Regions from separate parts of the Bradyrhizobium sp. USDA 4510 genome, predicted to be linked through region 1. Evidence: predicted binding sites of a transcription regulator. Region 1 holds the regulator's gene; each other region holds the start of a gene.

Region 1 (2,261 bases):
CAACAAGATATTCACCTCACCGAGCGATCGGCGCACCCAGGACTACATCACCGGCCGGTTCGGTTGACCGGCGCATGATCCGGAAAAGTGGAAACCGGTTTTCCGATCAGGTCATGCTAAAATTCAGGACACGAAACCATGATCCCCGGGATCATGGTTGAGGGAGACAAGCGATGGCTTCTGAACATACCGCCAAGGCATTCGACAGCGACCTGCAGGAGTTGACTCGCCTGGTCGCCGAGATGGGCGGCCTGGTCGAACGGATGATTACCGAGTCGGTCGACGCGCTGATCCGTCGCGACGTCGCGCTCGGCAAGCGCGTGGTCGCCGCCGACATCGAGATCGACAATCTGCAGCGCAACATCGAAGAGCGGGCGGTGCTGACGATCGCCCGCCGCCAGCCGATGGCGATCGATCTGCGTGAGATCGTCAGCGCGATGCGCGTCGCCACCGACCTCGAGCGGATCGGCGACCTCGCCAAGAACATGGGCAAGCGCGTCGCGGCGCTGGAGAGCGATTTCCAGCCGCTGAAGCTGATCCGCGGCCTCGAGCACATGACCGACCTCGTGCTGTCGCAGGTCAAGTCGGTGCTCGACGCCTATGCCGCGCACGACCTGCCGGCGGCGATGAACGTCTGGAAGGGCGACGAGGAGGTCGATGCGATCTGCACCTCGCTGTTCCGCGAACTGCTCACCTACATGATGGAAGATCCGCGCAACATCTCGTTCTGCATCCATCTGATGTTCTGCGCCAAGAACATCGAGCGGATCGGCGATCACGCCACCAATATCGCCGAGACCGTGTTCTACATGATCGAGGGCCAGCAGATCACCGACAAGCGCCCGAAGGGCGACATGACCACTTTTGCCACCACGGTGCCGGGCAACTGAGGCATGATCGGCAAGCACGGAACCGGCAAGAGCGAAACTGGATGATCCTCGCGACAAATCGTTTCCGCGGGGACTATGCTCAAGGAAGTAAGCGTTTCGGTTTGCGTCTGGGCAACGGATCACCACAGAGAAAGAACTTAAACCGATGAGCGCACGCATTCTGGTAGTCGAAGACGAGGAAGCGCTGACGACGCTGTTGCGCTACAATCTCGATGCGGAAGGCTACGATGTCGAGACGGTGGGGCGCGGCGACGATGCGGATACAAGGCTGAAGGAGCGCGTTCCCGACCTCGTGGTGCTGGACTGGATGCTGCCGGGCCTGTCCGGCATCGAACTGTGCCGCCGCCTGCGGGCGCGGCCCGAGACCAAGCAGCTTCCGATCATCATGCTGACCGCGCGCGGCGAGGAAAGCGAGCGCGTGCGCGGGCTTGCCACCGGCGCGGACGATTACATCGTCAAGCCGTTCTCGGTGCCGGAGCTGCTGGCGCGGGTGAAGGGCCTGTTGCGCCGCGCCAGCCCGGAGCGGCTTGCGACCGTGCTGACCTACGGCGACATCGAGCTCGACCGCGAGAAGCGCCGCGTGGCGCGCTCGGGCCGTCCGATCGATCTCGGGCCGACCGAGTATCGCCTGCTCGAATTCTTCCTTGAGCATCCCGGCCGCGTGTTCAGCCGCGAGCAATTGCTCGACAGCGTCTGGGGCCGCGACATCTACATCGATGAGCGCACCGTCGACGTGCATATCGGCCGCCTGCGCAAGCTGCTCAATCCGGGCCGCGAGCAGGATCCGATCCGCACTGTGCGCGGCGCCGGCTACGCGCTCGACGACCGCTTTGCCAAGGCCGAGCCGCAGCCGTAACGGCCATGCGGCATTCATAAACCGCAACACGGCGTCGTCCCGGCGAAACCCGGGACCCATACGCTGCGGCCAGCGCAATCGGCACGCGGCCAGACGGCTTTCTAACAACACCCATTCGTGGTTATGGGTCCCGGCCTGCGCCGGGACGACGCTGGTGATATAGCCGGGCTGGGTCACACAAAAAAATCCCCGCTTTCGCGGGGATTTGTCTTTGAGGTCTTCCGTCGTTTTCCCGAGTGCTCACTTGATCTGCGGTTTCGCCGACGGCCGGCGGCGATCGGCGGCGGGCTGGTAGGCGACGCGCGAGTGATGCGCGCAATAGGGCAGGCCGCCGAGCGCTTTGCCGCCGCAGAAGAAGAATTCCGGGCTCGAGGGATCGCCGACCGGCCAGTGACAGGTGGCCTCGTTGAGCTCGAGCAGCGACAGCCGCTGGCTCATCGGCACCACATTGTCGTAGGAGATCGGATCGGGCTCCATCTCGGCCTCGAAGGCGTGCGCCAGCGCGGTGTTGCCGC
Region 2 (2,261 bases), 4.1 Mb from region 1:
GGCAACGTGCAGGCCGAACACGAGGAACGCGACGAAGTTGAAGAACGCCGCCCAGACCACCGCATATTGCGGCCGCAGCACGCGGGTCGAGACGATGGTCGCGATCGAGTTCGCGGCATCGTGCAGGCCGTTCAGGAAGTCGAACAGCAGCGCGACCGCGATCAGGATGGTCAGAATCGGAAGACCCAGCGTGGCGTCCACGTGATGGCCCTGCCCTATTGTGCTTTGTTGAGCATGATCGCCGCGCAAACGCTTCGTGTTTGTCGCAGGGAAAACCGCATCACACTTTTCCGGATCATGCTCAGACTTGCTCGATCACGATCGAGTTGATCTCGTTCGCCACGTCGTCGAAACGGTCGGCCACTTTCTCGAGATGGTCGTAGATCTCCGCGCCGACGATGTAGTCCATCGTGTTGGCGTCGCGGTGCTTCAGGAACAGCTCCTTGAGCCCGATATCCTGGAGATCGTCGACCCGGCCCTCGAGCTTGGTCAGTTCCTCGGTGATCTGGGTCAGCATCGAGACGTTGTGGCCGATCGACTGCAACAGGGGCAGCGCGCGGCCGACCAGATTGGCGCATTCGACGATCAGGCCGCCCATCTCGCGCATCGGCGGCTCGAACTCGCGCACCTCGAACAGCATGACCGCCTTTGCGGTCGCCTGCATCTGGTCGACCGCGTCGTCCATCGAGGTGATCAGGTTCTTGATATCGCCACGATCGAACGGGGTGATGAAGGTGCGGCGAACCGCGGTCAGGACCTCGCGGGTGACGCTATCGGCGTCGTTCTCGAACTGATTGACGCGCTGGCAAAAGACCGGAGTCTCCTCCCCGCCCTTCAGCATGTCCTGCAACGCCAATGCGCATTGCACGGAGGTCCGGGCGTGTCGGGCGAACAGGTCGAAAAACCGCTCTTCCTTGGGCAGGAAGGCGCGAAACCAGCGCAGCATGTCTCAGTTCCATCATTCCGGGACAGCCCTTTTAGCGACTGTCACAGAACTGTCATAGAGCATCTGGCGGGGAAAGCATCGGGGTCGACCGCCCGAGCGGGCGGTCGTCCACCGCTATGTCGGCCGAAAGTCGCCGGGACCTGCCCTACAGCGACCGCCGCAACAAATGGGCCAGCTCACCGACCAGGCCACGCCGGAACAGCAGCACGCAGGCCACGAAGATCACGCCCTGGATCACCGTCACCCACTGGCCGAAACCGGCGAGATATTGCTGCATGGCGATGATCACGAAGGCGCCGACCACCGGGCCGAAGATGGTGCCGAGACCGCCGACCAGCGTCATGAGCACGATTTCACCGGACATCGACCAGTGCACGTCGGTGAGCGAGGCATTCTGCGCCACGAACACCTTCAGCGAGCCGGCAAAGCCCGCCAGCGTGCCCGACAGGATGAAGGCGAGCAGCTTGTACTGGTCGGTCTTGTAGCCAAGCGAAATCGCCCGCGGCTCGTTTTCGCGGATCGACTTCAGCACCTCGCCGAACGGCGAGTTGATGGTGCGGTAGATCAGCAGGAACCCGGCGAGGAAGCCGACCAGCACGACATAGTAAAGCACCAGCGGCTTCGAGAGATCGAAGATGCCGAGCAGGTGGCCTTGCGGAATGCCCTGGATGCCGTCTTCACCATGGGTGAACGGCGCCTGCAAATAGAGGAAGTAAAGCAGCTGCGACAGCGCCAGCGTGATCATCGAGAAATAGATGCCCTGCCGCTTGATCGAGATGTAGCCGGTGACCAGGCCGAGCAAGGCCGCGGCCGCGGTGCCGACCAGGATGCCGAGCTCCGGCGTCAGCCCCCACACCTTCAGCGCGTGGGCCGAGACGTAACCGGCGGTGCCGAGGAACATCGCGTGGCCGAATGACAGCAGGCCGCCATAGCCGATCAGGAGGTTGAAGGCGCAGGCGAGCAGCGCGAAGCACAGCGCCTGCATGACGAAGAACGGATAGATCCCCGTCCACGGCACGATCGCCAGCAGCAGCGCCATCGCGGCGAATACGATCATTTCGTCGCGCATCGCGCGCGGCGTGATCGGAAGTGTATCGTCGGTCAATGCTGACATATCAAGCCGCCCGTCCCGTCAGTCCCGTTGGCTTCACCAGCAACACCACCACCATCAGGACAAACACCACGGTGTTGGAGGCCTCGGGATAAAAATACTTGGTCAGTCCCTCGATCACGCCGAGCGCGAAGCCGGTGATGATCGAGCCCATGATCGAGCCCATGCCGCCGATCACGACCACCGCGAACACCACAATGATGA
Region 3 (2,261 bases), 600 kb from region 1:
TGCTTGGCGATCACGCCGGCATCCATCGCGGCGGCCAGCGCGCGCGGAAACTTGCCGCCGAAATGCTTGGCGTCGATCTCGCGCCAGCGTTCCCAGCCGAGCACGGCGGGGCCGTCGCGCAAGATGATCTGGCCGGTCGGGCCTTTCGAGCACGCCGCGAAATAGCCCTGCGTGCCCGCCACCATCGCCGCCAGCGGATCGTTCTCGGCGCGCGAGATGCGGTCGAGATCGGCAACAAGGTCGATCGACACCTGCTCGAACACCGCCTCGAACACCGCCTCCTTGGTCGCGAAGTGATGATAGACCGCGCCCTTGGCGACACGCGCGCCGGCGGCGATGTCGTCCATCGTCGCAGCGGCGAAGCCGCGCTCGCCAAAAATGCGCCGCGCCGCCTTGACGATGGCGGCTCTGGTTTTCTCGCGCCGTTCGGCCTGGGTTGCCATGGCGCATCTCTAGCCCAGTTCCAGACGCAAGCCAATTGACTTACCGACTACCAGTCGATAAATACCGACTATAAGTCGGTAAATGGAGAATGCTCGATGCCCTCGCTTAGGACGTTGCAAGCCTTCGCTGACACGGTCGAGTCCAACGACCATGTCGGCGCGATCAGGAACTTCTATTCAGTCGATGCCCGCACCCAGGAGAACGACGGCGAGTGGCGGGTCGGCCGCGAGGCGCTGGCGGCGCGCGAGGCGGCGGTGCTGGCCGCGGTCGCCGGCGTCAAGACCACGCGGCTCGGGCCGCTCCTGCTTGACGGCGATCATTCGGCGATCTGCTGGCGCTTCGAATTCACCGGCAAGGACGGCAGGGTCCGCAGCATGGAGGAGGTCGCCTGGCAGACCTGGCGCGGCGATGAACTCGTCGAAGAGCGCTTCTTCTACGATCCGCAGCAGATGGCGCGCTGAAATCGCGCCGGCCCTTGCGGCAATACGCCCCGGCGCCGCCTCATTGCGCCGTCATCCGCCGCCACTAGCCTCCGCCCCGATGCGCATGATGCGCAAGGGCGGAGCATCGATCATGATCAAGGGAGTTGCCGGCGTGGCCGTCACGCTGGTGTTGTCGGCAGCGCCGGCGTTCGCCCAGACGATCTATCCGATCGATCGCGCCGATATCCTCGTCGGCGCCAAATTCGACTTCAAGGTCGAGCTTCCGGAATTGGTCGATCAAGCAAAGCTCAAGGTCACGCTGAACGGCGCGGACTATGCCGCGGTGTTCGGCCAGGGCGGCACATTCACCGCGCACGAGGCCGGCCGGGAGCAGTCGGCGCTGTTGCTGCGCGATGTCTCGCTCGTCAAGCCTGGGCAGGTCGCCGTCGAAGTCAGTGACGGCACGCAGAGCCGGACCGTGAGCTGGACCGTCTACGACACCGGGGCACGCAAGGCCAGGAACGTGATCCTGTTCATCGGCGACGGGATGTCGCCGTCGCATCGCGTCGCCGCGCGAATCCTCTCCAAGGGAATCGCGAAGGGCAAGAGCCGCGGCAAGCTCGCGATCGACGACATGCCGCATATGGCGCTGGTCGCGACCGCCGGCTCGGACTCGATCATCACCGATTCGGCGAATGCCGCGAGCGCCTACGCCACCGGCCACAAGGCCGCGGTCAATGCGCTCGGCGTCTACGCCGATCGCACGCCCGATCCGCTCGACGATCCCAGGGTCGAGACCATCGCGAGTCTTGCCAAGCGGCGGGCGGGCCTCGCCGTCGGCATCGTCACCAACACCGAGGTCGAGGACGCGACCCCGGCGGCGATGGTTGCGCATACCCGCCGCCGCGCCGCCTATGACGCGATCGTCGCGCAATATTTCGACGCGAAGCCCGACGTGCTGATGGGCGGCGGCTCCGCGAACTTCCTGCCGCAATCCGCGTCCGGATCGAAACGCAAGGACGATGTCGACTATCTCGCGCGCTTCCGCGACGCCGGCTATCCGGTCGCGACGACCGCAGGCGAACTCGCCACGCTCGCGGCCAAACCGGACACCCGCCAACTGCTCGGCCTGTTCGCCGCCGGCAACATGGACGGCGCGCTCGACCGCAAGTTCCTGAGGGGCGGCGGCGTCAGGAAATTCCCCGAGCAGCCGGACCTGACCGAGCAGGTCCAGGCCGCGCTCACGGTGCTGTCGAAACACGAGGCCGGTTTCTTCCTGATGGTCGAGTCCGGCCTGATCGACAAATACGCCCATCTGCTCGACATGGAGCGCGCGGTCTACGACACCATCATGCTCGACAATGCGGTGCGGCTGGCAAAGGACTGGGCGAAAGC

The links. The regulator PhoB, encoded in region 1, activates phosphate uptake and scavenging genes when phosphate is short. The targets are predictions, from matches to a motif close to TGTCATNNANCTGTCAT.
Region 2: a site for PhoB is predicted at 986-1,002, ahead of ACVMDN_RS14510 (DUF47 domain-containing protein). Genes of this name have one in related genera too.
Region 3: a site for PhoB is predicted at 944-960, ahead of ACVMDN_RS36845 (alkaline phosphatase). Genes of this name have one in related genera too.

The regions. Positions count from the first base shown of each region.
Region 1 is NZ_JBSSBT010000001.1:7,327,119-7,329,379, reverse strand. Features, by position in the region: gene pstB (phosphate ABC transporter ATP-binding protein PstB) at 1-67, shown strand, start outside; gene phoU (phosphate signaling complex protein PhoU) at 174-890, shown strand; gene phoB (phosphate regulon transcriptional regulator PhoB) at 1,036-1,746, shown strand; gene ACVMDN_RS34145 (GcrA family cell cycle regulator) at 1,987-2,261, opposite strand, start outside.
Region 2 is NZ_JBSSBT010000001.1:3,227,949-3,230,209, reverse strand. Features, by position in the region: gene ACVMDN_RS14515 (inorganic phosphate transporter) at 1-201, opposite strand, end outside; gene ACVMDN_RS14510 (DUF47 domain-containing protein) at 302-946, opposite strand; gene ACVMDN_RS14505 (branched-chain amino acid ABC transporter permease) at 1,092-2,060, opposite strand; gene ACVMDN_RS14500 (branched-chain amino acid ABC transporter permease) at 2,062-2,261, opposite strand, start outside.
Region 3 is NZ_JBSSBT010000001.1:7,931,288-7,933,548, reverse strand. Features, by position in the region: gene ACVMDN_RS36855 (TetR/AcrR family transcriptional regulator) at 1-443, opposite strand, end outside; gene ACVMDN_RS36850 (polyketide cyclase) at 540-905, shown strand; gene ACVMDN_RS36845 (alkaline phosphatase) at 1,018-2,261, shown strand, end outside.